2 regions of the Pseudomonas syringae genome follow, and region 2 is predicted to be linked to the other one. Evidence: riboswitches for the same ligand, from Rfam matches in the RefSeq annotation. Region 2 holds a riboswitch; the other holds the start of a gene.
The links. A riboswitch is a leader RNA that binds a small molecule or an ion and turns the genes downstream of it on or off. The one in region 2 is predicted to bind cobalamin.
Positions count from the first base shown of each region.

Region 1: linked by a shared signal. The riboswitch ahead of cobO (cob(I)yrinic acid a,c-diamide adenosyltransferase) and the one ahead of I9H07_RS13080 (CbtB domain-containing protein) in region 2 are both predicted to bind cobalamin.

Region 1 covers NZ_CP066265.1:1,404,587-1,419,948, reverse strand. The annotation lists gene bluB (5,6-dimethylbenzimidazole synthase) at 1-266, opposite strand, end outside; gene I9H07_RS06425 (cobyrinate a,c-diamide synthase) at 263-1,558, opposite strand; gene cobO (cob(I)yrinic acid a,c-diamide adenosyltransferase) at 1,597-2,208, opposite strand; cobalamin riboswitch at 2,300-2,513, opposite strand; gene I9H07_RS06415 (PQQ-dependent sugar dehydrogenase) at 2,645-3,973, shown strand; partial or broken gene I9H07_RS06410 (C40 family peptidase) at 4,332-4,876, opposite strand; gene I9H07_RS06405 (C40 family peptidase) at 4,962-5,693, opposite strand; gene I9H07_RS06400 (NAD-dependent deacylase) at 5,768-6,532, opposite strand; gene hda (DnaA regulatory inactivator Hda) at 6,526-7,230, opposite strand; gene I9H07_RS06390 (AI-2E family transporter) at 7,447-8,520, opposite strand; gene I9H07_RS06385 (DUF2066 domain-containing protein) at 8,560-9,636, opposite strand; gene purM (phosphoribosylformylglycinamidine cyclo-ligase) at 9,977-11,035, shown strand; gene purN (phosphoribosylglycinamide formyltransferase) at 11,035-11,685, shown strand; gene I9H07_RS06370 (DUF3108 domain-containing protein) at 11,694-12,407, shown strand; gene I9H07_RS06365 (hypothetical protein) at 12,964-13,143, shown strand; gene I9H07_RS06360 (DUF2058 domain-containing protein) at 13,226-13,765, opposite strand; gene mazG (nucleoside triphosphate pyrophosphohydrolase) at 13,796-14,629, opposite strand; gene relA (GTP diphosphokinase) at 14,745-15,362, opposite strand, start outside.
Region 2 covers NZ_CP066265.1:2,938,896-2,954,257, forward strand. The annotation lists gene I9H07_RS13035 (undecaprenyl-diphosphate phosphatase) at 1-823, opposite strand, end outside; gene pnuC (nicotinamide riboside transporter PnuC) at 1,069-1,632, shown strand; gene I9H07_RS13045 (AAA family ATPase) at 1,629-2,207, shown strand; gene I9H07_RS13050 (sigma-54-dependent transcriptional regulator) at 2,151-3,476, opposite strand; gene I9H07_RS13055 (hypothetical protein) at 3,806-4,072, shown strand; gene I9H07_RS13060 (vWA domain-containing protein) at 4,319-4,930, opposite strand; gene I9H07_RS13065 (ATP-binding protein) at 4,984-6,003, opposite strand; gene cobN (cobaltochelatase subunit CobN) at 6,003-9,767, opposite strand; gene cobW (cobalamin biosynthesis protein CobW) at 9,771-10,835, opposite strand; cobalamin riboswitch at 10,950-11,174, opposite strand; cobalamin riboswitch at 11,233-11,446, shown strand; gene I9H07_RS13080 (CbtB domain-containing protein) at 11,543-11,728, shown strand; gene I9H07_RS13085 (CbtA family protein) at 11,739-12,449, shown strand; gene I9H07_RS13090 (cobalamin biosynthesis protein) at 12,453-12,902, shown strand; gene cobM (precorrin-4 C(11)-methyltransferase) at 12,938-13,687, shown strand; gene I9H07_RS13100 (indolepyruvate ferredoxin oxidoreductase family protein) at 13,932-15,362, opposite strand, start outside.

The DNA.
Region 1 (15,362 bases), 1.5 Mb from region 2:
GTTCGCTCACCCAGCGCCTCGGCGGTACGAATACGCTCTTCTTCCACCTGCGCCTGCATCTGGCTGCGCAACGCCGGATCGCTGATACGAATGAAACGCCAAGGCTGCATCAACCCGACGCTGGGCGCCTGATGCGCGGCCTCCAGCACGCGTGCCAGCAGCTCGGGCGCGACAGAGCCGCCGATGAAGTGGCGCATATCGCGACGTTCGGCAATGGCGCGGTACACCGCAGCCCGCTCTTCAGGGCTGAACGCTTGCTCGCTCATGGCTTGAACAGCGCCGCTATCGCCTGCGGACAGGAAGGGAAATAGAAGTGCACATAAGAGGCGGTCAGGCGTCCCAGGCGATACACCGCCTCGGCACCACGACCGCCATTGGGGCTGACGCCTCGGGCAATCGGTTGCAGCTCGGTGCTGGTCAGCGAGTGGTGGTACGTGTGACCGTGCAGCGTGCCCTCGGGCAGTTCGACCGCTTGCAAGGCCAGCGCCGCAAGACGCTTCTGCATGACCGCCTCACCGGCCAGCAAACCGACCAGTTCGGCGCGCACGCCTTCCACGTCGGTCAGCGCATCAAGCAGATAGAGCATGCCGCCGCACTCGGCCAGGATCGGCTTGCCGGCAATATGGTGAGCCCTGATCGAGGCCTGCATCGCCAGGTTTGCCGCCAGCGCGACGTGATGCAGTTCGGGGTAGCCGCCCGGCAGGTACAGGCTGTCGGCTTCGGGAATTTCGCTGTCATGGATCGGCGAGAAAAAGCTCAGTTCGGCGCCCATGTTGCGCAGCAGGTCCAGGCTCGCGCCGTAGAGAAAGGCGAAGGCTTCGTCACGCGCCACGGCGATACGCACGCCGCTGAGCAGCGGTTCGACATGAACCGGATCGGGCGCGGTGAATGTCACGGCAGGTGGCAACGACACTTCGCAGGTGCTGGCCAGCGCAGCGGCGGCCATGTCCAGACGCAGGTCCAGGTCGTTAAGCTCACTGGCTTGCACCAATCCCAAATGGCGGCTGGGCAATTCGAAACCGACTTCCCGCGACAACGCGCCGTACCAGCGCAGCCCCTCGGTCAGGCTGTTTTCCAGCAATTGCGCGTGGCGTACGGTGCCCACGCGGTTGGCCAGTACCCCGGCGAACGGCAAATCCGGCTGATAGCGCGCCAACCCCAGTGCCAGTGCGCCAAACGTCTGTGCCATGGCAGTCCCGTCGATCACGCCGAGTACCGGCACGCCAAAGTGACGCGCCAGGTCGGCACTCGATGGCGTGCCGTCGAACAAGCCCATGACGCCTTCGATGAGGATCAGGTCCGCTTCGTCGGCCGCTTCCCAGAGCAGGCGTCGGCTTTCATCGGCACCGACCATCCACATGTCCAGCTGATAGACCGGCGCACCACTGGCCCGCTCAAGGATCATCGGATCAAGAAAATCCGGACCGCACTTGAACACCCGGACCTTGCGGCCCTGATTGCGATGCAGACGCGCCAGTGCGGCGGTCACCGTGGTTTTGCCTTGCCCGGAGGCAGGCGCAGCGATCAATACCGCCGGACAGTCGCGCGGGGCTCTCATTTAGTGGCTCTCATTGCAGTGCTCTCATGAGGAATGGCTCACAGCTCGATACCTTTTTGCGCACGAATACCGGACTGGAACGCATGCTTGACCACGCCGATCTCGGAAACAGTGTCGGCCAGGTCGATCAATTCAGGCTTGGCACCACGGCCGGTCACCAGTACGTGCTGCATGGGCGGACGGGCCTGCAAGTCCGTCAGTACCTGCTCAAGATCGAGGTAGCCATGTTTGAGGGCGATGTTCAATTCGTCGAGCACCACCAGGCCGATACTCGGGTCGCGAAGCATTTCCTGCGACACAGCCCATGCAGCCTCGGCGGCGGCGATGTCGCGCTGGCGGTCCTGGGTTTCCCAGGTGAAGCCCTCGCCCATCACGTGATAACGCACTTGCTCAGGAAAGCGCCGGAAGAACATTTCTTCGCCGGTGCTGTTGCGGCCCTTGATGAACTGCACCACACCGCACTGCATGTCGTGGCCCATGGCCCGGGCGAGCATGCCGAAGGCCGAGCTGCTCTTGCCTTTGCCGTTGCCGGTCAATACCAGCAGCAGGCCGCACTCATTGGGCGAACTGGCAATACGTTCGTCCATCACGGCTTTTTTGCGCTGCATGCGCGCCAGATGGCGTTCGTCGCGTTCGGGGGATTCGTTCATTTCGGCTCTCCGCTCGGGGCAGGCGAAAGCAGACGGAAGGACAGCACTGGACAGCACGGCAACGCCCTGCACAGAACATCACCCTCCGTGATGCCATTGAGTGATTCAGGCCGGTCTCCGGGCTCATGAGCGGGTCTCCCCGGCTGCGCGCCTTCCCGTGTCGAAACACAGTGGCACGATGCACAGCCTTGACTCATTTACCGTTGCGGGGGCAGCGCCGGGATCGGATCGGGTGATCCACACCGGCTTCCCTGTTTCACTCTGCCAATCGAAGATTGCAGAGCACCTGAAACAAGCGGCGAAGGGTAGAGGGTTGGGCCCAGAGCGTCAATCGACAGCGCAGCCTCAGGCTCCTTCATTTAACAGGATTGAACCTCGGCGGTTCAGGGTGTCTCTATCAGTTACAGGACCACGCCTTTGTTTATGGAGATCCAACATGTTCAAACACAGACCCCATTACGCAGTACTGCTTCTGGTTGCTGGCGGCCTTGCTGCCTGCGGCGAGTCGTCCAGGCTGCAAGTCTCGGACGGAACAGGCCCCTCGCCCAAGCTGCCGGAGCCGAACAAGACGCTGATCCCGACCGTCAATATCGCCCCCGCCATCGGCTGGGAGAAAGATGCAAAACCGGTTGCCGCGCCGGGCACTCAAGTGGCTGCCTTCGCCGAACACCTTGATCATCCGCGCTGGCTGTATGTGCTGCCCAACGGCGACGTGCTGGTCGCGGAAACCAACTCGCCGGCCAAGCCGGATGATTCCAAGGGCATTCGCGGCTGGGTCATGGAGAAAGTCATGGGCCGCGCGGGCGCTGGCGTACCGAGCGCCAACCGCATCACCTTGCTGCGCGATGTCGATAAAGACGGCGTTGCCGAGACTCGCACGGTTTTCCTGCAAAACCTCAATTCGCCGTTCGGCATGACCCTGGTGGGCAACAAGCTGTATGTCGCCGATACCGACCGCCTGATCAGCTTCCCTTACGAAGCCGGCCAGACCTCCATCAGTGCGCAAGCGACCAAAGTGGTCGACCTGCCGGGCGGCACGCTCAACCACCACTGGACCAAGAATGTCATCGCCAGCAAAGACGGCAGCAAGCTGTACGTGACGGTGGGCTCGAACAGCAACGTGGCCGAGAACGGCATGGACAAGGAAGAAGGTCGCGCAGCGATCTGGGAAGTGGACGCCGCCACCGGCAATCACCGCATCTTCGCCTCTGGCCTGCGTAACCCCAACGGGATGGATTGGGAGCCGAAAACCGGCAAATTGTGGACCGCCGTCAACGAACGCGACGAGATCGGCAGCGATCTGGTGCCTGATTACGTGACATCAGTGCAAGATGGCGCGTTCTATGGCTGGCCTTACAGCTATTACGGCCAGCACGTTGACGAGCGCGTCAAGCCGCAGAATCCGGCCCTGGTCGCCAAGGCGATTGCGCCGGATTACGCAGTCGGCCCCCACACCGCCTCGCTGGGCTTGGTGTTTGCAGACGGCAAAACGCTGGCTGCGCCATTCAACGAAGGCCTGTTCATTGGCCAGCACGGCTCCTGGAACCGCAAACCACACAGCGGCTATAAAGTGGTGTTCATCCCGTTCAGCGGCGGCAAACCCAATGGCGCCCCGGTCGACGTGCTGACCGGCTTCCTGAACAAGGACGAAAAAGCCATGGGCCGGCCGGTGGGCGTGGTCAACGATCAGCGCGGCGGGTTGCTGGTGGCGGACGACGTCGGCAACAAGATCTGGCGCGTGACCTCGGCCAAGGCTGCTCAGTAATACCGAGTGCAGAGGTGTGACGCAGAAATACACAAGTTCGCTTTTGATTCTGGCCGAAGGCCGTAGGAGCGAACTTGTTCGCGAAAGGGCCGGTATGATTGCCGAAAATGCATCGTCTGAAACACTGCCTTAGCGAACAAGCGAAGCGTCGCCCGGTTCGCTGCTACGCCCTATGGACAGAAGCCTGAAAGCCCTATTTTCCGGGCTCATCAGGACCTAGTGCTCCAGCGTGGGAATGCAGTTCACGACGCTCTGCGTCGCAAGAAGACGCAGAGCGTCCTGAACGGCATGGCGACGCGGAGCGTCGCACGATAGGTTTTGCTGGGGGTTCCCGGCAGACCGCAGGCGAGCGAAGCGCTTACGGCCGATTCTGCGCCAGGTTCGCTGGCTGGATTACGCGCTTGGCGTTGAGGTAGGCGCGTTGCCAGTAGGGCTTGTCGAGGCTGTCGAGTTTGACTGTGCCACCGGTGGCCGGTGCATGCACAAAGCGGCCTTCACCGACGTAGATCCCCGCATGCGACACCTGCGAGCCACCCGATGTGGCGAAGAACACCAGATCGCCCGACTGCAGCTGCTCGCGACGAATATTCGGCGCGCCCATCACGATCATTTCACGGGTCGAACGCGGCAAAGAAATGCCCGCCGCATCACGATAGACATAACCTATAAGACCACTGCAGTCAAAACCGGAGTCAGGCGTGTTGCCGCCCCAGCGATAAGGTGTGCCCACCAGCCCCAACGCACGGAAAAGCACGTCTTCGGCGGCCGGGGAAAGAATCTGAGGGGGAGCAGTCACCACCGGACGCTGAACGATCCGGGGGCTTTGGGGGGTGGCGGCGCGCTGGCACAAGCACCCAGTAACGCAGCAACAGAGATGACCATCAGGCGCAAAGCAATCGACATAACCACAACAACCTGATCTGGATGCGGCTTACGCTGCCGACAAGCTCAAAAACGCAGCAAGACCCGAAGGCCTTGTCAGCGAATTCTATTTATTCACGTTGCGCCGCTTGGACGCCGTCTTGACTGTAGTCGATGTCATCGCAGTTGTCTGCGTGGCAACCGGCGTTGATTTCACAGCCACTGTGCCCGGTGCCATCGCCAAAGGCCGTTTGGCCTCGATGAAGGTCTTGCTCCAGTACGCGTCATCGAGGCTGTCGATGCGCACACCGCCGCTGCGACGGCTGCTGGAGTGAATGAACTGCTGATTACCGGCGTAGATCGCTGCATGGCTGACGCGGCCACGGCCACGGGTGCTGAAGAACAGCAGATCGCCCGGTTTGAGGTTGCCGCGCGAAACCAGTGGAGCGTCAACGTTGATCATTTCGCGAGTGGAGCGCGGCAGGCTCATGCCAGCCTCTTCACGAAACAGGTAACCGATGAAACCGCTGCAATCGAAGCCTGACGACGTTGAAGTGCCGCCAAACTGATAACGCGTACCGATCAGAGACTTGCCACGTTCCAGGATGCTGTCGGCCAGAACCGGCAGTTTGTAGGATTTGTTATCAGCGAACTGAGCCAGTTCGTCTTCGGTAGCCATCTCGTCCTGCAGGGTCGCGGCGTCGTCGTGACGCGCTGCGGACTGGGCAGTGACAGTGTTCTGATAGCGAGGAACCGGCTGCGCCTGTTCGTGCTGTGCAACCGGCATATTGGCCGAGCAACCGAACAGGAAAGTGACGAGTGCGAGAGGCACGAGGGGTGCAAAGCGAACAACTTGCATGGGCACAACCGTGGCTGACTGTTAAGAAGCCGAGACTATGCCCGCAATGAAAGCGATTTGCAAATTCAATCGAACTAGATGTGACTTATGAGTTCCGCCATGACATGTGCCGCACGGCCTTGCAGAAATACATCCATTTGAGTGCTGTGATCGGTTGGCTGCGGATTGATTTCTGCGGTGAATCCCCCGGAAACACGGGTGCGAATGACCGGCTCATGAATGTAGGGGAAGCTGGCGGTGGTGCCGATACTCAGGACCGCGTCAAAGCCCGTAGCTAGTTGTTCATACAGTGTTTCCAGTGCCCTTTCCGGGAGCATTTCCTGAAAAAGAACGACGGGCGGTCGCAAAATGCCACTACATGCGGGGCATAAAGGGGGCAAAGGGCGCTGCAAGTGCTCGCTGAGCTGCGAATCCTCCCCGCCGCAGGACTGACAGAACAACGGCGAAAGTTGCCCGTGGATTTCGATCAGTCGCTCGGGCGGACTGCCAGCAGCACGATGATAGCCATCGACATTCTGGGTCAGCACCCAGCACTCGGGCTTGATGCGCTGCAACTGGGCAATTGCGTAGTGGGCCACGTTAGGCTCACCGCCCAGACAAGCCTTGCCCAGTTCGGCGATGTATTTCCAGCACAGCTCGGGGTCACGGCGCAGCATCGGCCCGGACAAGGCCACTTCTATCGGCAGCCCGTCATCGGTCTTGCCGTTATAGAGCCCGCCTACGCCGCGGTAGGTCGGCAAGCCAGAGTCTGCCGACAGGCCAGCCCCGGTAATCACCAGAATCCGCTTGGCATGGCGTAACGCGGCTGCGGTCTGCAAGACCAGCGCCTGATCTACCACCCAAGCGTCTCTTTAAGGAAGGGAATGGTCAGCTTGCGCTTTTCCTGGAGTGAGGCCTGATCGAGGCGCTCCAGCAATTCGAACAGGGCACTCATGCTACGCGTACCGCGCGTCAGGATGAAATGACCGACATCGTCGGTCAGGTGCAGGCCGCGCCGTGAAGCACGCAGTTGCAGGGCACGCAGCTTGTCTTCGTCGGACAGCCCGCGCATCTGGAACACCAGCGCCATGGTCAGGCGGGATTTGAGGTCGGGAAGCTTGACCGGCAGTTCGCGGGGCGATTTGGACGCTGCAATCAGCAGGCGACGGCCGCTGTCACGCAGACGGTTGAACAGGTGAAACAGGGCTTCTTCCCAGTCCGGCTTGCCGACCACGGCCTGGAGGTCGTCCAGACAGACCAGTTCGTACTGTTCCAGATGGTCGAACAGTTCAATGCCTTCATCTATGACTTCGGCCAACGGCAGGTACACCGCCGGTTCACCCATCTGCTCGAAACGCAGGCACGCGGCCTGCAGCAGGTGCGTGCGCCCTACTCCGTCCTTGCCCCACAGATAAATGAGGCTTTCCGTCCATCCGGCATCGGCTTCGCACAGCCGCTCGACATAGCCGAGTGCAGCGGCGTTGGCGCCTGGATAGTAATTGACGAAAGTGGCGTCATCACGCAGACGCACACTCAGGGGCAGCTGAATCGGTTTCATGCTGACTAACGGCTCATGCAAACCGTCAAGGGCCTCTGTGTAAAGTCCACGAAGTTTATACCCGTGAGGCGGGTCGCACAATGCGACAGACCTCAAGCAAAATCAAAGGTTTGCGTCAGGGCGAGGAAAGCGGGGATTGAGAAAGGTGGTTTGGCGCAGCGCATGCGCCATTCCGGTGGGCCTCTGCGCAGAGCTGCGTAGAGGCCTGTTTCAATCTTACAATTCGGGATCTTCTGCGCCTGCGTAGATTTCCGAGTCCTTGTAGACGTCGTGCATGTGGCGCACCAGCACCATGATCACCGCCGCCACGGGCAAGGCCAGCAGAATGCCGGTGAAACCGAACAGCTCGCCACCAGCCAGGATCGCGAAAATCACCGCCACCGGGTGCAGGCCGATACGATCACCCACCAGCAACGGTGTCAGGACCATGCCTTCAAGGGCCTGACCGATCATGAACACTGCAACAATCCCCATCATCGGGTACAGGTCACCGCCGAACTGGAACAGCCCGGCAACCAGCGCCGAGCCGATACCGATCACGAAGCCCATATAAGGCACGATGGCCGCCAGACCGGCGATCACCCCGATCAACAGCCCCAACTCCAGCCCGACCAGCATCAGCCCGGCCGCGTAGATCACCCCCAGACCGACCATGACCAGCAACTGGCCGCGAATAAACGCGCCCAGCACTTCATGGCATTCGCCCGCGAGTTTGACGATCTGGCTTTCACGCTGGCGCGGCAGCAGACCGCGGATCTTGCCGGTCATGATGTCCCAGTCACGCAACAGGTAGAAACACACCACCGGGATCAGCACCAGATTGGTCAGCCAGCCGATCAGCGCCAGGCTCGACGCCGTAGCCTGGGACAACACGATAGAAACGATATCTCCGGCTTGGCCCATGTGCTCGGAAATCGCCGCCTTGATCTTGTCGAACTTCCAGAACCCGTCGGCCAGACCGAACTTGGCCTGCACCCACGGCATAGCCGAATGCTGCAGCCAGTCGAGAATCTGCGGCGCCAGTTCGTAAAGGCGAAACAGCTGCTTGGCGAGCATCGGCACCAGCACCAGCAGCAAGGCCATCAGCACCAGGGTGAACAGGCCGAACACGGCCACCACACTCAAGGTTCTGGACAACCCGGCGCGCTCCAGACGATCCACCAGCGGATCACCCATGTACGCCAGCAGCAACGCCACCAGAAACGGAGTGAGGATCGTGTGCAGCAGCACCACGAAAGCGACCAGCAAGGCCAGCCCGCCAATCCAGAACCAACGCCGCGTATCAGTCATCAACATCCCTCAACCCAATGGAAAAGCGTTCTTGCCGGGTTACCAGCGGAAATACAGCTGTGGCGCGGACGCCGGAACAATCATCGGTGCCGGTGCAGGTGCCGTCGCAGGCACTGCCGCGTCGACAGGCGCAGCAGCCGGCGCCGTTGCAGCGGCCACCTCACTGGCGGGTACTTCCTGCAATCTGGCCAGCGACATCTGCGAGCGTAGCTGATCGGCGCTGCCGCTGACGTCGAAGACCACCCGATCCCCCTGCACAGAACTCAGACGCACGCCGAACGGTTCGAGTAACTGAAGCAATTGCGCATACCGCTCCAGCGTCATGCCCTGCACCTGCACCAGCATGCCGGTCGACGCGCCGGGCTTGGCGACAAAGCGCGGCGCCAGACGCTCGCTCACCGACAGCAGCACCGCATCGGCCAGCGCTTCGGAGGTTGCGCCCGTCGCAGTGCCCTGCTCGCGCTGGTCGCCCAGCCAAAGGCGCCACTTGCCTTGCCACTGACCGGCCTCTTCTCTGGCATGCACGGCGAGAATCGCGTCGGCACCATAACGTTCGGACGCCGTCTTGAGCGGTGCAGGGTCAGTGCCTTCCAGGGTTTTCGCGTCGCCGATGCTTTGTTCGCTCAGGTCAGCCAGCGGCAGGCGCAAGGGCAGACCACGATGCTGTGCGGCACGTCGCAACGGTTCGGCAGCAGCCTGACCATCGCCCACCAGATTGGCACCTTCAACCGAGTCATTCAGCCACCAGCCGAGGATCGAAGGACGGTTGCTGCCCCAGATCGACAGCCCGGCGTCGCGTAACGCACGCTCGGTGGTGGCCGGATCGAAGTCCACCAGCAGGGTTTCCGGCGGACCGGCCTCGTAACCGTACTGGCTGATGATTTGCTGCGGGTCTTTGCGCAACGCAGCAATCGCCGAGCCCTGCGCAGCCTTGGCGTCGCCGGTCAGGCGCAGTACCAGGGTTTCAACCGCCGCTTGGGTGGCGCGCGTACGCTCATCGGGCGACTGGCCACTGACCGGCTCGCGCACCTGATAAAGATTGCTCACCGTTTCGGCAAGGCTGGGAAGGCTGATCAGGGACAGACAGCCGACGAGAAGGATTCTGGAAAAACGCATGGACAGTTCCCGAACGGAAAAAAGTAAAAAGAAGCAACTTCAGGAGGTGCACAGCCTGGGACAGCCGTGAACCGCCAATCATTCAATTTCGGCATAAAGTACACCTTAAACGTCCGGGCTCGTACTGATCGCACACCCGAGGTCAGGTTTATTTAGCCCAACACCGCCCTGTTGTCGGCGCAAGGATGGCCCCTGGGGAGCAAGCCTGATAAAATCGCGCGCCTTCGCAGACCGGCAATCGCCAGGGCCCAACCTTAACACCGCATCACAGCGCGGTGCTGAACGGGTCCTAACGCAGCGGTCGACACCTCCGAATCCCCCCTAAAGGCCTGGATTTTCTATGAGCAAGCAACCTTCCCTGAGCTATAAAGACGCCGGTGTAGACATCGACGCCGGTGAAGCATTGGTCGAACGCATCAAGAGCGTCGCCAAGCGCACCAAGCGTCCGGAAGTCATGGGCGGCCTGGGAGGCTTCGGCGCCCTCTGCGAAATCCCGGCTGGCTACAAGCAACCGGTTCTCGTGTCCGGCACCGACGGCGTGGGCACCAAGCTGCGTCTGGCGCTGAACCTGAACAAGCACGACAGCATCGGCATCGATCTGGTCGCCATGTGCGTCAACGACCTGGTGGTGTGTGGCGCAGAGCCACTCTTCTTCCTCGATTACTACGCCACCGGCAAGCTCAACGTCGAAACCGCCACTCAGGTCGTGACCGGTATCGGCGCTGGCTGCGAACTGGCCGGCTGCTCGCTGGTAGGCGGCGAAACCGCTGAAATGCCAGGCATGTACGAAGGCGAAGACTACGACCTGGCAGGCTTCTGCGTCGGCGTCGTGGAAAAGGCCGAGATCATCGACGGTTCGAAAGTCGCTGCCGGTGATGCCCTGCTCGCCCTGCCATCGTCCGGTCCGCACTCCAATGGCTACTCGCTGATCCGCAAGATCATCGAAGTCGCCGGTGCCGATATCGAAAACATCCAGCTGGACGGCAAACCGCTGACCGAACTGCTGATGGCGCCGACCCGTATCTACGTCAAACCGCTGCTCAAGCTGATCAAGGAAACCGGCGCGGTCAAGGCCATGGCGCACATCACCGGTGGCGGCCTGCTGGACAACATCCCTCGCGTGCTGCCGGAAGGCGCTCAGGCCGTGGTCGATGTGGCGAGCTGGCAGCGTCCGGCCGTGTTCGACTGGTTGCAGCAGCAAGGCAACGTCGACGAAAACGAAATGCACCGCGTCCTCAACTGCGGCGTCGGCATGGTCATCTGTGTTGCTCAGGAACACGTTGAAACGGCCTTGAACGTTCTGCGTGAAGCCGGCGAGCAGCCATGGGTGATCGGCCAGATCGCGACCGCTGCCGCAGGCGCGGCGCAAGTAGAGCTGAAAAACCTCAAGGCGCATTGATGCCAGCCATCTGCGATGTCGTGGTGCTGTTGTCCGGCACCGGCGGCAACCTGCAAGCGATGATCGACAGCTTCAAGGACGGGGCCAGCCCCGTCCGCATCCGCGCGGTTATTTCCAACCGCGCAGATGCCTTCGGCCTGCAACGCGCCCGGGACGCAGGCATTGACGCCTGCGTGCTGGATCACACCGCCTACGAAGGCCGCGAGGCGTTCGATGCGGCGCTGATCGAACTGATCGACACCTTCCAGCCACAGTTGGTGGTACTTGCCGGGTTCATGCGCATCCTCAGCGCAGGATTCGTCCGCCACTATCATGGCCGCCTGCTCAATATTCACCCTTCCCTGCTGCCGCGTTACAAAGGTTTACACACCCACAAGCGGGTGCTGGAGGCCGGCGACGCTGAACACGGCTGCAGTGTGCATTTCGTCACCGAGGAACTCGATGGCGGCCCACTGGTCGTACAGGCAGTTATTTCGGTACAGTTGCACGACACGCCCGCAGCGCTCGCGCAACGGGTCCATGTCCAGGAGCATCATATTTACCCGCTGGCAGTTCGCTGGTTCGCAGAAGGCCGATTGAGGCTCAGTGAACACGGCGCTTTACTGGATGGCCAGCCACTCCCGGCCAGTGGCCACTTGATTCGAATCTAGGAGATATTATGCGTCGCGCCCTGCTCTTCGCTTTCGCTCTGCTCGCACTGCCTGCTGTACAGGCTGCAGACCTTCAACCTTTCTCCGCCAGCTACACCGCCGACTGGAAGCAACTGCCCATGAGCGGCACGGCTGAACGCAGCCTGGAAGCCGGGGCCAATGGCACCTGGACGCTTAATTTCAAGGCCTCGATGATGATCGCCAGCCTGACTGAAGTCAGCACGCTGAAAGTCGACAAGGACGCGCTGCTGCCGCAGACCTACAGCTTCGAGCGCAGTGGTCTGGGCAAGTCCAAGAAAGTCGATCTGGTATTCGACTGGAACACCAAGTTTGTCACCGGCACCGACCGTGGTGACGCGATCAAGCTGCCACTCAACCGTGGCATTCTCGACAAGTCCACGTACCAGCTGGCGTTGCAGCATGACGTTGCCATGGGCAAGAAGAGCATGAGCTATCAGGTCGTCGATGGTGACGAAGTGGATACTTATGACTTCCGCGTGCTGGGCTCTGAAAAAGTAGAGACCAAGACCGGCCAGGTCGACGCGATCAAGGTCGAGCGCGTGCGCGACCCGACGCAAAGCAAGCGCACCACTGTGCTGTGGTTCGCCAAGGACTGGGATTACCTACTGGTCCGCCTGCAACAGGTCGAAACCGACGGCAAGGAATACAACATCGTGCTGCTCGACGGCACTGTCAACGGCAAGGCTGTCAAAGGCAGCTGATTGTCCTGACAGGCCGGTGACACAGAGCCTCGCTTTTCAGCGGGGCTTTTTATTGGCTGCGATACAGCACACCCCAACTGCGAAGAGGACGCAGAGCGTCCGGAACGGCATGCCGACGCGGAGCGTCGCACGATAGTGGTGTCTCGGAACGGCATACCTACGCAGAGCGTCGCACGATAGTGGTTTCTCGGAACGGCACACCTACGCAGCGTCGCACGATAGTGGTTCTCGGAACGGCACACCTACGCAGCGTCGCACGATAGTTGCGATTATCGTTCCCTACGCTCCAGCGTGGGAATGCAGTTCTCGACGCTCTGCGTCATCTTCCTGCGCCGTACGCTCAAAGCACATGAAAAATCCTTCACTTTGCCACTACCCCTCTACAGGCCACGCCATGCAAGGCCTGTAGGCGTCCGGTCATTTTCTGATCAGGCGGGAACCTGAACGGGCTATTTACGTAGGTAGCTAACAAATTCTATAAAAGAGGCCTGCGACACATCGCCGCAGTATCCAGAGGCCTAACCATTCAGGCCATCAAAGTCAGGAGCTTACTACTATGACTGTCAGAGTTACTGAACGCGACGACGCCCACCTCTCCCACGAAGCTGTAGCCGACGGCATTCAGATCTGGGACGTGCATCAACAGGATCAACTGGTAGGCATGTTCCACGTCAAGTCCGATGCGCTTCGCTACAAGGAAGAGCTCGAAGCGAAGGAAAGCCAGGGCAATCACTGAACCCTTTCGGGAACAATACTTTCTCAGAACAAGAAACGACAAAACCCGCTGAATGCGGGTTTTGTCTTGATGGGTCAGCGGGTTACCACATCAAATCGTCAGGCACCTGATAAGCCGCATACGGATCATCAGCATCCGGCGCTTCGGTCGGGGTGTTGAGCAATACAATGCGGCGCGGGTCGCGTTCCTGGATTTTCAATGCCGCCTCACGCGGGATGATCTCGTAGCCGCCACCGTGATGCACGATGGCCAGCGAGCCGCTGCTGAGCTTGTTGCGGACCATGCCGTTGACCGAGATCCGCTTGACCTTCTTGTCGTCAACGAAGTTGTAGTAATCCTCGGTGATCAGCTTGGGCAAGCGTGACACTTCGATCAATTGCTTGACCTGCGCGGTGCGGGCTTTCTGCTCGACCTTTTCCTGCTGCTGACGGTTGAGTTCCTGGTCACGCCTGGCTTTTTCAGCCTGAGCTTCCTGCGCCGCCCGTTTTTGCGAGTCGTCGGCCTGGGCCTGCCCCTTGTGTACCAGACGCTGCTCTTTCTGCTTTTCTTTACCGACCTGCTTGGCCTGCTTTTGGTTGACCAGACCTGCCTTGAGCAACTGGTCGCGAAGGGAAAGGCTCATTGTCTACTCACTTATGCCGTTACCGCACCCTCAGCCGCAGCCGGGCGTGCTCTTTTCCTGACGTTTGGCTTCGCCCCACAACGCGTCCATGTCTTCGAGCGAGCACTCTTCGATGGGACGCTGGAGGTGACGCAATGCCTGTTCAATGAATCGAAAGCGTCTGTCGAACTTGTTATTGGCCGAGCGTAACGCAGTTTCCGGATCAACTTTAAGGTGCCGGGCCAGATTGACGACACTGAACAGCAAGTCGCCGACTTCTTCAGCGATGCCCTCGGCGTCATTGTCGACCATGGCTTCAAGAATTTCATCGAGTTCTTCGCGTACCTTGTCGACGACCGGCAATGCCGCAGGCCAGTCGAAACCGACCTGCGAGGCGCGTTTCTGCAGTTTGGCTGCCCGACTCAGCGCAGGCAAGGCGGCGGGCACGTCATCGAGCAGCGACAACTGCTCGGGCACAGCGGATTTCCCGGCGCGCTCCTCAGCCTTGATCTCGTCCCAGCGCTGATTCACCTGATCATCCGTCAGGCGCGGCGTTTCCGGCGGCGCATACAACTCGCCGGTCGGGAAAACGTGCGGATGTCGACGCAGCAATTTGCGGGTAATGCCGTCTACCACGCCCTCAAACTCGAAGCGCCCTTCCTCCTTGGCCAACTGGGCATAAAAGACCACCTGAAACAGCAGGTCGCCCAACTCACCTTGCAGGTGATCGAGATCGCCCTGCTCGATGGCATCGGCCACTTCGTAGGCTTCTTCCAGCGTATGCGGCACGATGCTGGCGTAGGTCTGCTTCAAATCCCACGGGCAACCGAACTGCGGATCACGCAGCCGGGTCATGAGATGAAGCAGGTCTTGAACTGTATACATGGGCTTCCTTCGGTCGCAGCGGTTTAGCTTCAAGCTTCAAGCTTCAAGCTTCAAGCTAGAAGCCACCGCAATCCGCTTTAGCTTGCAGCTTGAAACTTGCAGCTTATAGCTGCCCCTAGGGCGTCCTGTTCCTGCGTGTTTCGATGATGTTCGGCAGTTGGGATATCCGCCCCAGCAGCCGTCCCAGCGCGTCCAGACCCGGAATTTCGATGGTCAGGGACATGAGCGCGGTGTTGTCTTCCTTGTTCGAGCGGGTATTGACCGCCAGCACGTTGATGCGCTCGTTGAGCAGCACCTGGGTGACGTCGCGCAACAGGCCGGAGCGGTCGTAGGCGCGGATGATGATGTCCACCGGATAGGTGAGCACCGGCACCGGGCCCCAGCTGACCTGAATGATCCGCTCGGGCTCGCGACCACCCAGTTGCAGCACCGAGGCGCAATCCTGGCGGTGGATGCTGACGCCGCGGCCCTGAGTGATGTAACCGACAATCGCGTCGCCCGGCAGCGGCTGGCAGCAGCCGGCCATCTGCGTCATCAGGTTGCCGACGCCCTGAATCTGGATATCACCGCGCTTGCCTGGCTTGTAGCCGGTAGCCTTGCGCGGGATCAGTTCCAGTTGCTCGTTGACGCGATCCGGCTCGACCTGCTGCTGAGCCAGGTTGACCAGTTGCGCCAGACGCAGATCGCCCGCGCCCAAGGCGGCGAACATGTCGTCAGCGGTCTTGTGATTGGC
Region 2 (15,362 bases):
TGGCCGACGCCCAGTCGATCCAGCCAAACTGCCAGGTCGCCAGAATCAGCAGGCCGAAGGCTATGCGATACCAGGCAAACACCGCGTAACTGTGGGTGGCAATGAACTTGAGCAGCGCGCGTACCGCGATCATCGCGAAGATGAACGAGGTGATAAAGCCGATCGCGAAGACCGCAAAGTCGTCCGGACGGAACATGTCCCGGTATTTGTAGCCCGAATACACAGCGGCACCCACCATGGTCGGCATGGCGAGGAAGAACGAGAATTCGGTAGCGGCCTTGCGTGACAGGCCGAACAGCAGGCCGCCAATGATGGTCGAGCCGGAACGGGACGTACCGGGAATCATCGCCAGACACTGTACCAGCCCGACTTTAAGCGCATCGGTCCATCTCATGTCATCGACGGTTTCGGTGCGTACCGTATGCTCGCGGCGCTCGGCCCAGAGCATGATCACGCCACCGATGACCAGTGCTGTGGCCACAGTGATGGCATTGAACAGGTAGTGGTGAATCATGTCGGCAAAAATCACCCCGAGCACGACCGCCGGCATGAACGCGATCAGCAGGTTGAGGGTAAAGCGCTGAGCCTGCTGCTGTTTTGGCAGGCCAACGACCACGTCGAGAATCTTGCGCCGAAATTCCCAGACCACCGCCAGAATCGCACCCAGCTGGATAATGATGTTGAACGCCATGGCGCGCTCACCCCCGAAGCCGATCAGATCGGCAACAACGATCTGATGCCCTGTGCTGGAGATCGGCAAGAACTCCGTCAGCCCTTCGACAATACCCAATATCAACGCCTGAGCAGCGGTCCAAAGATCCATCATTCCCCCATGAAGCGATGCCTCTGGCTCGCTGTTAATGTTGTTGTGTAAAAAATGGTTGCCACTATGCCGTTACCAGCCTGAACAAAGCTTGAACCTGCACACCTGCGAGGCGCGGAATGCTAGCAGACCTTTGCGCACAGCGCCTGCTGGCATGCTGTCGGTAAAAACAGAGGCTCCCCGCCCTGCCCGGAAGCGATTACAATCGCCGCCCCTGTAACCACTACTCCAACCAAGGTGCCGCCATGTCCGGGCTTGAACTTTTTGCCGCTGCCATCGGTGTGCTTGCAGTCTGGCTGACAGTGAAGCAAAACCCGTGGTGCTGGCCAATCGGGCTGGTCATGGTGGTCATCTATATCTGGATCTTCTTCGACGTGAAGCTGTACTCGGACATGCTGCTGCAGGTGATCTACGCCGGTTTGCAGGTCTACGGCTGGCTGCAGTGGACCCGGCATGGCAATGGCCTGCCAGTCAGGGCCGTCAGCGTGCTCAACAGTTCTTCGGTACTCATGGGGCTGGCGGTCGGCGTGCTGATCAGCCTGGTACTGGGCGCGGGCATGGCCCATTTCACTGATGCCGCACAACCCTGGCTCGATGCCGCGCTGACCGGTTTCAGCCTGGTGGCACAGGTGTGGATGGCGCAAAAGCGCGTGCAGTGCTGGCCGCTGTGGATTGTTCTGGATGTGATCTTTGTCGGCCTGTTCATCTACAAAGACCTGTACCTGACGGCGGCCCTTTACGCATTGTTCACCCTGCTGGCCGTTCAGGGCTGGCGCGAATGGCGCAATGACCTGGTGCTGGCCCGATGAAGGTTCTGGTCCTGACCGGCCCCGAGTCCAGCGGCAAGAGCTGGCTGTCGGCTGAAATACACAAGCGTTTCGGCGGGGTCATGGTTGGCGAGTACGTTCGTGAGTTCATCGAACAGCAGGGCCGCGATACCTTCTACAGCGATATCCCGACCATCGCCCAGGGTCAACTGGCCCGGGAGGACGCTGCACGTGCCCGCGCTCCGGAGTTGCTGATTCTCGATACCCACCTGTTGAGCAACATGCTCTGGAGCCGGACCCTGTTCGGCGACTGCCCTGCGTGGATCGAAGAGCAATTGCTGGGCAGGCCCTACGACCTGCACCTGCTGCTGTCACCGAAGGGGGTGGACTGGATCAGCGATGGGCAACGCTGCCAGCCGGATCTGGGCGAACGCCAGGCGTTCTTCGACGCTGGCCGGAAATGGCTCAATAAGCATCAGAAACCCTATCAGGTGCTCGACGGCGACTGGCAGCAGCGTCGCGAACAGGCGATGGCTGCCGTGACAACGCTGCTCGGTGCGTCAGCGGATCTGGTGCTTGTGCAGCAGGCGGTAGAACGTCGGTCGCGAGATGCCTAACGCCTTGGCAGCCATGCTCAGGTTGTCACTGTGGCGAGTCAGCACGTCACACAGCGCCTGACGCTCGGCACGGGATTTATACTCGTCCAGTGTGCTCATACTGCCGATCACGTCATCGTCGCCGGGCAACCCCAGATTGGCGGCTTCGATCTGCCTGCCTTCCGACAGCACCAGCCCTCGCCGCACCCGATTGGCCAGTTCACTGACATTGCCTGGCCAGTCGTGCTTGCCAAGGGCGATGAGTGCCCCCTGACTGAAACTGCGCGCGCGCCTGCCGCTATCCAGGCTGTAGAGGTGCGCAAAATGGTTGGCCAGCATGGCCAGATCGCCATGCCGTTCGCGCAGTGGCGCGGTGCCCACCTGCAGCACGTTGAGCCGGTAGTACAAATCCTCTCGAAAACGCTTTTTACGAATGGCCGTTTCGAGGTCTGACTCGGTGGCCGCCAATACCCGGACGTCCACGCTGACCGGCTTGCTGCTGCCCAGGCGCTGAATCTGCCCGTCTTCCAGAAAGCGCAACAGAAAGGCCTGGGTTTCCAGCGGCAGATCACTAATATTTTCAAGCAGTAACGTGCCGCCGTTGGCGGCCTCGATTCGTCCGGGCTTGCGCTCAGGCGCATCATCGACAGCCCCCGCTTCATAACCAAACAGTTCTGCGTGGATCAGATGGTTGGCAACCGCGCCACAATCGACCGTCACGAAAGGCCTGTCGCGACGCCGCGACTGGGCGTGTAGGATTCGAGCGATCAACGCCTTGCCGGTGCCACGTTCGCCGCGTATCAGTACCGGTGATTCAGTAGGCGCCAGCTTGCTCAACAGACGTCGCAATTCACGGGTCAGCCGGCTGTCACCGAGCATCTCAGGTTCCGACTGTGGTTCCAGTCGCCTGTTCTGCTTGTGTAAAAGCGCACTGTTCAACGCCTTTTCAAGAGTCACCTGCAGACGGTTCACGTCAAATGGCACGATATGAAAGTCGAAAAACCACTGGCAGACAAAATCACCGACTTTTTCGCGGCGCAGGTCGTTGGCTGTCAGCAGAGCAATCCAGTGAACGTCATCGCGGGTGACGAATTTTTCGAGTGCATCGAGGTGCTCGAAATACGCAGGTTTCAAGTGGATCAAACCGACGTCGCAGCCATCAACGGGTGCTGAATCCAGCGAGCATCTCTCGACCGTCCATCCGGCAGCTTGCAGGATCGGGGTCAGGTGATCGTAATCGCTGTCCGCATCAATCATCAGGAGACGTCGTACGCAGACCGTTTCATGCATGTAGGTTCCTTGGCGCCCGACGCAGGATGGGTATGTTTAAACTGTTTTATAAACAGCATGTTGCCGGGCTCAAATATCACAATAGCAACTATTTGACGCTTCCTTGTACCGTTTGGGTCTAACCGTCATGACCAACTGCCATTACGTCGATTTTTTCGCCATTAATAGCCCTGAGCCAGCTCTCACACCGTACGAATGAAAAATTTTTCAGGATTTTTCCGGCAAAGGGTGTGACTCATGCCCCCCTGTCGTTCATCAACACAAGTAACCAGCCGGACGGTCAGCCCGCCGACGTGACTGAATTGATATGGGCACTTGAGGAAACAACCATGAACGCCCCACTGCGCTTCAACGATGCACTTCTGATCGCTGGACACGCTTTTGAACCCTTCCAGTGTGTTGCCTGGGCACCACAGGACGGTAATGGCGAACTGAGCCTGACAGTCATCGACCGCACCAGTAACCGTATCGGTCGCAAGCAGATCCCGAGCAGCGCTTATTCGGACAAGAAGCAACTGGCCAGCGTCCTTGAACAGGCCCGCGCCGAAATCAGCAACGAGGGGTATGACCTCGAGCCGTGGACCATGCCTGCCTGATCACGCCCTGCGCTCATCGGGGGGGGGTCGTGCCAATGCTCTGCGTTGGCATGCAGTAGGTGACGCTCCGCGTCACAATTCTGCAGCCTGGCGCGGTATCAAGCGCAAAAGACTCTCAGGCTTTGGTGCCAACTGTATCTTGAGCCAGGTTGAGTATTGCGCCATGGCTGCAATGTGACGCAGAGCGTCACGAAATGCATTACCACGCGGAGCGTGGGAACGAGAAAGCGTCAGCCTGTAAGCGTCTCAAACCCGTTTCAGCTCATCAATATGCAGATAGTCCGCGCCAAGGCTTGATGCAAGTTCCTTTGCCCTCCCCAGGCGAATCGGGCCTTTTTCGATGTCGATCAGCAGGCTTGCGCAAGAGAATGCCGGCAGCGCTGGCAGTTGCTTGATTCTGCCATCGGTCAGCACCAACACCCGATGCTGTTCAGAGGGGTAGCGTTGCTGGCGTTGTTCCAGCCAGCTCATGGCCTGTTCGAGCGCTGCCGAGAGCGGCGTACCGCCCCCCGCGCCCAACCCGTCCAGCCACGGATTCAATGCCGCTGACGCCTTGAGGCCCTGATGCTGCCAGCGCGGCGTATTGCCACTCGCGGTCAGCAAGGCCAGCCGCGCACGCCGCCGATAGGCATCGTCGAATACCTGCGACAGCAGGCCTTTGGCCTGACTCAAGGCGTGATGACGGCGTGTAGAGGCCGAGGCATCGACGATCACCAGCAACAGTTCACTCGGGCGAGCGCTGCGTGGCTGGCGTACCAGATCCTTGCGGCTCTTCGGGCGCCCCTTCAATAGCGTCGGCAGCCATTGCACCATGCCGTCAGCGCCGGCACGAACGGCACCTTGCCTGCCGGAGGCCAGTCGACCGGGACGGGGAATGGCATCCGCCCCCGGTGCAGCACGAGGGCGGATGCCTAAGGCTTTTTTGGCCAGCTCGGCACTTCACGGCGTGACCCGGTGATCACTGCCTGAGCGGGCAATTCGCCCCAACTGCCCTGCCCGCTCTCGGGCTTGTCGGGCTTTGGGGACGATTCAGGCGGTGGTGCTTCCGGGTTTTGCGACGGCGGAGTGTGTTCGCGACGCCGGTGGCGCAAGGCAAACTCGGCGACCGCCTCGATGTCCTGTTCTTCGATCTGGCTGCCACCACGCCACGCCGCATGCGCACGGGCAGCGCGCAGCCAGACCAGATCGGCACGCATGCCGTCGACGCCCGCCGCAAAACAGCGCTCGGTGATCGCGGCCAACGAATGATCATCCAGCTCAATGCTTGGCAACAGTACTCGCGCCTGTTCACAACGAAGCTTCAAGGCGTCCTGCTGCGCTTGCCAGTGCTGGCAAAAAACCACAGGATCGGCATCGAAATCCAGGCGACGACGAATGATCTGGCTGCGCTCGACAGGCTGTGTCTGACCGCTCAGTGCCACATTCAAACCAAAGCGATCCAGCAACTGCGGGCGCAGCTCACCTTCTTCCGGGTTCATGGTGCCAATCAGTACGAAACGCGCAGCGTGACGATGGGAAATACCGTCGCGCTCGACCAGATTGACGCCGCTGGCGGCAACATCCAGCAGCAGATCGACCAGATGATCGGCCAGCAGGTTGACTTCATCGACATACAGCACGCCACCGTCGGCCTTGGCCAGCACACCCGGCGAGAAACGCGCACGGCCCTCGGCCAGCGCAGCATCCAGGTCCAGTGTGCCAACCAGACGCTCTTCGGTCGCACCCAGCGGCAAGGTAACGAACTGACCGCTGGCCAGCAGATCAGCCAGACCGCGCGCCAGCGTCGACTTGGCCATGCCACGCGGCCCCTCGATCAACACGCCACCAATGCGCGGATCAATGGCCGTCAGACACAGCGCCAGTTTCAGATCATCAGCACCGACCACGGCGGCCAGTGGAAAATGCGGAGTGCTTGAGTCGAGTACGTTCATCAGTTCTCTTCTATGTCCAACAACAGGTCTTCCAGCGCTTGCTGATACTCGCCAGGTTCCTGCCAGAGCCCGCGCTGTTGCGCTTCGAGCATGCGCTCGGTCATGTCGCGCAAGGCGTCGGGGTTGTGTTGCGCGATAAAGTCGCGGGTCGCCGGATCCAGCAGATACGCGTCGGCCAGCAGCGCGTATTGATGATCGTCGATCAATTCAGTGGTGGCGTCGAAGGCGAACAGGAAATCCACGGTCGCAGCCATTTCGAACGCACCTTTGTAACCATGACGCTTGACCCCTTCGATCCACTTCGGGTTAGCCGCACGCGAGCGTATTACCCGGTTCAGCTCTTCTTTGAGGGTGCGGATTTTCGGCAGGTCGGGCTGGCTGTGATCGCCATGATAACTGGCGGTCTTTTGCCCGCTGAGGCTTTCCGAAGCCGCGAGCATGCCGCCCTGGAACTGGTAATAATCGTTTGAGTCCAGCAAGTCATGCTCGCGGTTGTCCTGATTCTGCAACACTGCCTGGACCTTGGACAAACGCTGGGCAAAACGCTGTCGGGCAGGCGTGCCCTCATCCGCAGCACCGTAGGCGTAACCGCCCCAGTTCAGATAGACCTCAGCGAGGTCCTCGCGGCTTTGCCATAGACGGCCGTCAATCGCACCTTGCACGCCCGCACCGTAGGCGCCGGGTTTGGCACCGAAAATTCGCCAGCCCGCCTGACGCGCGGCTTCGTCCTCGCTCAGCCCTTCAGCCACAAAGCCCTGACGCTCTTCGCGTACCCTGGCCGCCAGCGGGTTCAGGTCATCCGGCTCGTCGAGCGCGGCCACTGCCTGCACGGCAGCGTCGAACAGTTTGATCAGGTTGGCGAACGCATCGCGGAAAAAGCCGGACACCCGCAAGGTGACGTCCACCCGCGGACGATCCAGCAGGCTGACCGGCAGAATCTCGAAATCATCGACCCGCTGGCTGCCGGTCGCCCAGACTGGACGTACGCCCATCAACGCCATGGCCTGCGCGATATCATCGCCGCCAGTGCGCATGGTCGCCGTGCCCCAGACTGACAAGCCCAGTTGACGCAGATGGTCGCCGTGGTCCTGAAGGTGCCGCTCCAGCAGCAGGTTCGCCGACTGGAAACCGATGCGCCAGGCCGTGGTGGTCGGCAAGTTGCGCACGTCCACGCTGAAGAAGTTGCGGCCGGTCGGCAACACGTCCAGCCTTCCCCTGCTTGGCGCACCACTGGGCCCGGCCGGCACGAAGCGGCCACTCAGGGCATCGAGCATGCCCTGCATTTCGCCAGGGCCACAGGCATCCAGCCGAGGGGCGACCACTTCGCGCAAGCTGTCGATAATCAGCGCCAGATCATCATGAGCCGGCAAATCGTGCGGCGCTTCACCCAGCGTTACGCGTTCGATGAGGGCGGCGGCATACAGTTCCAGTCGCTCGCGAGCATCACCGGCACTGCGCCATGGGTCGCTGCTGACGGCCAGCAACGCAGCGGGACGCGGGCCACTCCAGGGCTCGGCCAGCTCGCAATCGAGCGGGTCAAAGCCCAGTTCGAACGCCTTGCTCAGGGCCCGCAACAGGCTGGATTGCGCCCCACGCCCGTCACCGCGCGGAATACGCAACAGGGCCAGCAAAGTGTCGATGCGCAAACGCCCTTCCGGCGACTGGCCGAAAATGTGCAGGCCGTCGCGGATCTGCGATTCCTTCAAATCACACAGGTAGGTGTCCAGACGCGGCAGCCAGACCGCCGCATCGGCATCGCTGTCAGTGGACTCGTCCAGCGCCAGCTCGCGATCGATATTCGTCTCTCGGACCAGTTCGAGAATGTCGCGTTGCAGCTCGCGGGCGCGGCGCGGATCCAGCAGTTGCGCCTCATAGAACTCGTCGGCCAGCAGTTCCAGATTGCGCAGCGGGCCATAGGTTTCGGCACGGGTCAGTGGCGGCATCAGGTGATCGATGATCACCGCCTGCGTGCGGCGCTTGGCCTGTGCGCCCTCGCCCGGATCATTGACGATGAACGGATAGATATTGGGCATCGCCCCCAGCACGGCATCCGGCCAGCAGGTGCGCGACAGCCCGACGCCCTTGCCCGGCAGCCATTCCAGATTGCCGTGCTTGCCGACATGCACCACGGCATGCGCGCCATAGGCTTTGCGCAGCCAGAAGTAGAACGCCAGATAGCCGTGCGGCGGTACCAGATCCGGATCGTGGTAGACCGCGCTCGGATCGACCTGATAACCCCGCGCCGGCTGAATGCCGACAAAGGTCAGGCCCAAGCGCAGACCGGCGATCATCATCCGCCCGGCGCGGAACATCGGGTCGGCATCCGGCGCGCCCCAGCGCGCATTGACCGCATCACGGTTACTCTGCGGCAGTTCGTTGAACGCGGCCAGGTATTCATCCAGCGCCATGCTTTGCTGGCACGGGCGCTGATCGATGCTGTCCAGATCGTTGGTCACCCCACCCAGCAGCTGCTGGATCAGCTCGGTGCCGCTCTCCGGCAGTGCTGCCACTGGATAACCCTCGGCCTGCATGGCACGCAGGATATTCAGCGCCGCCGCAGGTGTGTCGAGCCCCACGCCATTGCCGATCCGCCCGTCACGGGTCGGATAGTTGGCGAGGATCAGCGCCACACGTTTATCGGCATTGGGCAGGCGCGCCAGCTCGATCCAGCGCCGCGCCAGTTGCGCGACGAAGTCCATGCGATCGGGCTGGGCACGGTAGCAGACCACATCTGACTGGCTGCGCTCGCTGCGCCAGGCCAGGTCTTTGAAGCTGATCGGCCGGCTGATAATACGTCCGTCCAGTTCCGGCAAGGCGATGTGCATCGCCAGATCACGGGCGCCGAGGCCCTGCTCGCTGGCCTCCCAGGCGGGTTCATTGTCCTGGGCACAGATCGCCTGAATCACCGGGACGTTGCGCCGAAACGGGCGCAGATGCGGCGCTTCAGGGCTCGACTGGGCAAAGCCGGTGGTGTTGAGAATCAGCTCGACTTCGGCTTCGTCCAGCCAGTTTTCCACCTGAACAAAGCAGCCCGGCTCCTTGAGGCTGGCGACCGCGATGGGCAGCGGATTGATGCCTTGCGCCTGCAAGCGGGTGCAGAATTCATCGATGAAGCCGGTGTTGGCAGCCTGCAGGTGCGAGCGATAGAACAACAGCGCGACTACAGGCTGTTCCGCGTGCCAGTCGGCCTGCCAATCCTGTAAACCGGCAGTTGCCCGTTTCGGATGATAAACCGCCGTGCGCGGCAACGGCTGAGGCTCGGCCCACGGATAATCACGATCCAGCCACTGACTGGCCATGCAGCGATAAAGGTCCAGCGCATTCGGCAAGCCGCCCTGACGCAGAAACTGCCAGAGGCGGTCGCGCTCTGCGGCCGGCACCGTGCTCAGGTCGCTCAGCTCAGGATCCGGGCGGTCGTCGCCCGGCACCAGAATCACCTGAACGCCACGCGCTGCCAGCTCCATCAGGCGCTCGACGCCATAGCGCCAGTAGCCGATGCCGCCGTGCAGGGAAATCAGAATGACCTTGGCGTGGCGCAATACCTCGTCGACATACAGGTCGACCGAGGCGTGATTCTGCACCTGCATCGGGTTGGCCAGACGCAGGCTGGGGTAATCCTCAGGCAGGTGCTGGGCGGCCTCGGCCAGCAGCGCCAGGCTGGAATCGCCACTGCAGAGAATCACCAGCTCGGCTGGCGTCTGCCCCAGATCGGCAATGTTGTCGTTCGGTACAAAACCGCCGGGCTGGGTTCTCAGTAAATGCATGGGTCAGCCGGCAATCGCAGCGTTGAGCTGAGTTTGCAGTGCGACGGCGTCAAGCTCCTGGCCGATCAGCACCAGGTGCGTGGCGCGCTCTTCATCGGCGCGCCAGGCGCGGTCGAAGTGCTTGTCGAAGCGCGTGCCCACGCCCTGGATCAGCAGGCGCATCGGTTTGCCGGGGATCGCAGCGAAGCCTTTCACGCGCAGAATACCGTGTTGCACGACCAGTTGATTCAGCGCATCGAGCAGCACTTTTTCATCGGCCTGCGGCAGTTTCAGGGAAATAGAATCGAATGCGTCGTGATCGTGGTCATCATCATCGTCACCTTCGTGATGATCGTGGTGGGTCTTGCGACCGTCGATGTGCAGCTCGGATTCGGCGCCGACGCCCAGCAGCACGCTGATCGGCAGGCGGCCACTGCTGGCCTCGACCACCTTGACGGCTGGCGGCAGCTCTTCGGCGACTTCAGCGCGCACCGCGGCCAGACCCTCGGCGTCGATCATGTCGGCTTTATTGAGGATCACCAGATCGGCGCTGGCCAGTTGATCGGCGAACAGCTCGTGCAACGGCGATTCGTGGTCCAGATTGGGGTCCAGTTTGCGCTGTGCATCCACCTGATCAGGGAATGCGGCGAACGTACCGGCCAGCACGGCCGGGCTGTCGACTACTGTAATCACGGCGTCGACGGTGCAGGCGTTGCGGATTTCCGGCCACTGGAAGGCCTGTACCAGTGGCTTGGGCAGCGCCAGCCCCGAGGTCTCGATGAGGATGTGGTCCAGATCGCCGCGACGGGCGACCAGTTCACGCATCACCGGGAAGAATTCTTCCTGCACCGTGCAGCACAGGCAACCGTTGGCCAGCTCGTAGACGCGGCCGTTGGCTTCTTCTTCGCTACAGCCGATGGTGCATTGCTTGAGGATTTCACCGTCGATGCCCAACTCGCCGAATTCGTTGACGATTACCGCAATGCGTCGCCCTTCGGCGTTGTCGAGCATGTGTCGCAACAGGGTGGTCTTGCCCGAGCCGAGAAAGCCGGTGACGATGGTGACGGGAAGCTTGGCCAGTGTTTTCATCAGGTGCCCTTTGGCAATGCGGCGGGCAAACAGGACGAGAACCGCGTGCAGGCACAAGGTTCGGATCGCCACCGGATCACCCCGCCCGGTTGTAGTGAGAATTCGCAGGCTTTTCAGTCAGCCCGGTTCGAGGCAGGTCTCCTGGCTCACGGCTGCCTGTCGCTGATCATCGAAGACCCTGGCGACACGCATTCATTGCGCCTTCCCGCCGTAGCAGTGGCTGTGCAATGAACGTAACCGTTTACAGTTGCGGGGGCAGCTGCGGCATCGACCGCATTCCCGTCTTAGCTCCATTGCGTCACGCAGTACGAATGGAGAACCTCGAGCCGGCAAGGCTACGCAGTGACCGCAGGCAGGTCAATCGTTCAGATTGACGTTGCCCTGCCGCCCATGCTCTCCTGTGCGCCTTGTTTCGGGTGCCCCTCACGGGGTGAAACGGGAAACCGGTGCGCTCACGCTGTCGAGCAAGTCCGGTGCTGCCCCCGCAACGGTAAGCGAGAGAAGGTCTGATCCACTGTGCCCCGGCATGGGAAGGTGACCTTGAAGGTCTGAACGCATTGCGCTTCTAGCCCCTCGCGAGCCCGGAGACCGGCCCGATATTTTTTCGATGACACACCCGCGGTGGGCGGGCGCAGTTGAAACCTCTGGCGCTCGCCAGTGGGTTCGCGTGCGCATGGCCCACTTGCCGACACTCAAGAGGGATCGCCATGACCACCATCAGCAGCAGCCAGACGGCTGCGACCAGCTCAACCCAAACCCAACGCCTGACCGCTGCAATCAGCGCTGCCCTGCTGGGGGCGTGCCTGGTCTATTTTGCCGGGTTCTCGCACATCGCCGCGGTACACAACGCCGCGCACGACACCCGTCACAGCGCCGCCTTCCCTTGCCATTGAGGACTCGACAATGTTCAAGCGAATCGCGCAAACGGCAGGCTTAACCGGCCTGCTGGCAGCCCTGCTGCTGACCTTGCTGCAAAGTTTCTGGGTCGTACCGCTGATCCAGCAGGCCGAAACTTACGAAAATGCCTCCGCCGAACAGGTGCACGAGCATGCTGATGGCGCATCGGCGGAACACAGCCATGTGCATGAAGCAGCGGCCTGGGAGCCGGAAAACGGCTGGCAGCGCGTGCTGTCCACCACGGGTGGCAACCTGGTGGTCGCAGTGGGTTTCGCACTGATGCTTGCCGGGCTTTATACGCTGCGCGCACCGGGCCGAACGGCTCAGGGCGCCTGGTGGGGGCTGGCGGGTTTTGCGGTGTTCGTCCTGGCACCCACACTGGGCCTGCCACCCGAGCTGCCGGGCACCGCTGCCGCTGAACTGAGTCAGCGCCAGTTGTGGTGGATCGGCACTGCTGCGTCTACTGCCGCCGGGCTGGCCTTGCTGGTGTTTGGTCAAAACTGGCTGCTGAAAGCGCTGGGGCTGGCGATTCTGGTCGTGCCGCATGTGATTGGCGCGCCGCAGCCGCTGGTTCATGAAAGCCTGGCACCTGAAGCGCTGGAATCACAGTTCATGATCGCCTCGCTGCTGACCAACGCGCTGTTCTGGATTGCCATGGGCCTGATCAGCGCCTGGCTGTTCCGCCGAAGCGATGCTCACCGCCACACGGCGCACTAAACAATGCCGACCGGCATCAGGCCTGATCCACCGATCGTTCAACCCGGCACGCCTCTGGTGGTCGGGCTGGGCTGTCGGCGCGGCTGTTCGGCGGAGACCTTGCGTGAGCTGATCGAGAGCAGCCTTCGCACGGTTGATCTGGAGATCGGCAGCGTCACGGCGCTGGCGTCCATTGATCTAAAGGATCAGGAACCCGGTCTGCTGGAACTGGCCGGGCAACTGGCGGTGCCGCTGGTGTTTTTCAACGCTGCGCAGCTGGTGGCGTGGGAGCTGCATCTGACGCACCGTTCTGCACAGGTCTTGCAGACCACCGGCTGCCATGGGGTTGCCGAAGGATCGGCACTGGCACTGGCCGCGCAGTTGGGCGACGGCACCGCGCGACTGGTCATCGAGCGGCAGAAAAGCACTCAGGTGACATTTGCCTTGGCAACCTGCCCCGTTGCAGGCGGATAATTGCAGCACTCGCGTATTCATTTTCGGAGAATTCATTGACCGTCTATTTCATTGGCGCAGGCCCTGGCGATCCCGAACTGATCACCGTCAAGGGCCAGCGTTTGATTCGCACCTGCCCGGTGATTATCTACGCGGGCTCGCTGGTGCCGCTGGCGGTGCTGGAAGGCAATCAGGCGGTACAGGTGACCAACAGCGCCGAGCTGCATCTGGAGCAGATCATTGATCTGATAAAGACGGCTGACGCGCAGGGCCAGGACGTGGCCCGCGTACATTCCGGCGACCCGAGCCTGTACGGCGCCATTGGCGAGCAGATTCGTCATTTACGGGAATTGGGCATTGCCTACCAAATCATCCCCGGCGTAACCGCGACTGCGGCCTGTGCTGCGCTACTGGGCGTTGAACTGACGCTGCCGGATGTTTCCCAGAGCGTTATTCTGACCCGTTACGCCGACAAGACCTCGATGCCAAGTGGCGAAGCGCTGGCGAGCCTGGCCAGCCACCAGGCGACCATGGCGATTCATCTGGGGGTGAAAAACCTGCAGCGGATCGTCGAAGAGTTGACCCCGCATTACGGTGCCGACTGCCCGATAGCCGTGGTACACCGCGCCAGCTGGCCGGATCAGGACTGGGCGCTCGGTACGCTGGCGGACATTCAGGAGAAAGTGCAGGCCAAAGGTTTTCGGCGTACCGCGCTGATTCTGGTCGGCCGCGTGCTTGCTGCCGATCATTTCAGTGAGTCGTCGTTGTATCGGGCCGGGCATGCGCATTTGTTCAGGCCTGAATAGCAGATGACTCTCGTGCCGCTCGGCGTTATACACAAGTACGCTTTTGATTCTGGCCGTAGGCCGTAGGAGCGAACCTGTTCGCGAAAGGGCCGGTATGAGAGTCGGAAATGCGTCGTCTGAAACAATGTCTTCGCGAACAGCGACGAGCGTGGGAACGGGAAAGCATTCCCACGGAGCGTCCAGAACGGCATGCCAACACTTGAGCATTGTCGCGAAATCAACCAGTAGCAGGAAGCTCACCTCATCAAGCAGCCACCTCATACAGCTTCGGCGCGACCCTTTCGCCGCTTTCCAGGCTTTTGCGCAGGATATCTGCCTGCAAGGCCGCAGCTTTCATGGCATTTTCCTTGATGTAGCCATAACCGCGGATCTTTTCCGGCAGACGCGCCAGGCTCAACGCTGTGTGGCGGTTGTGGGCCTGAAGATGTTGCAGGATCAGTTCGATATCGCTGACGTAGCGGTCGATCAGCTCCCTCTCCTGCCTGCGCTCGAGGCTGCGACCAAAAGGGTCGAGTGCCGTGCCGCGCAGGAATTTGAATCTTGCCAGCACATCGAACGCACGCAGCATCCACGGGCCGAAGCTGCGTTTGCGCGGCTGGCCGTTGTGCGGATCGCGCTTGGCCAGCCACGAAGGGGCCAGGTGAAACTCCAGTCGATAGTCGCCTTCGAATTGCGCCTCCAGTTGCCGGGTAAAGTCGCCATTGCTGTACAGCCGCGCGACTTCGTATTCATCCTTGTAGGCCAGCAGCTTGAAGTAGTTGAAGGCTACCGCTTCGGTCAACGCCAATTCCTGACCGGGGAACGCTTGCGATTCCGCTTCGCGCACTCGCTGCACCAGCCCCAGATAACGCTCGGCATACGCGCTGTTCTGATAGCGCTGCAAGGCAATGACGTTATCGTGAATGCGCTGCTCCAGACTCGATTGTTGCGGCTCGCTGACCTGCTGCTGTGGATTGACGAACGCTTCGACAGCGGCAGGATCATGCGCAGCACGACGCCCCCACAGAAACGCCTGTTGATTGAGGTTCACGGCGACTCCATTGAGCTCGATAGCCTTTTCGATGGCCGCCGAGGTCAGCGGGATCAGTCCCAGCTGGAAGGCATAACCCAGCATGAACAGGTTGCTGGCAATGCTGTCGCCCATCAAGCGGGTCGCCAGTGAGGTGGCTTCGACGAAATGGGTCTTGTCAGCGCCCACGGCGTCAATAATGGTCTGTTTCATCGCTTCGGCCGGGAACACAGCATCCGGATTACGGGTGAATTCAGCCGTGGGGGTTTGCTGGCTGTTGACCACCGCATGGGAAATCTTGCTGTCGAGCTTGGCAATCGCGTCCGGACCGGCCGCCACCAGCAAATCACAACCCAGTAGCAGATGCGCCTCCCCGGCCGCAATGCGCACTGCAAACAGATCCTGCTGGCGCGCAGCGATGCGGATATGACTGACCACTGGCCCGAATTTCTGCGCCAGCCCGGCCTGATCGAGCACGCTGCAGCCTTTGCCTTCCAGATTGGCGGCATAACCGAGCATTGCACCGACCGTGGTCACACCCGTCCCGCCGACACCGGGCAGCAGAATGTTGAACGGCCGCTCCAATGAAGGAAGCACAGGCTCTGGCAAACGGGCGAAGGCGTCGACCTGTTCCGGCACCACAGGCTTGCGCAATTTGCCACCATG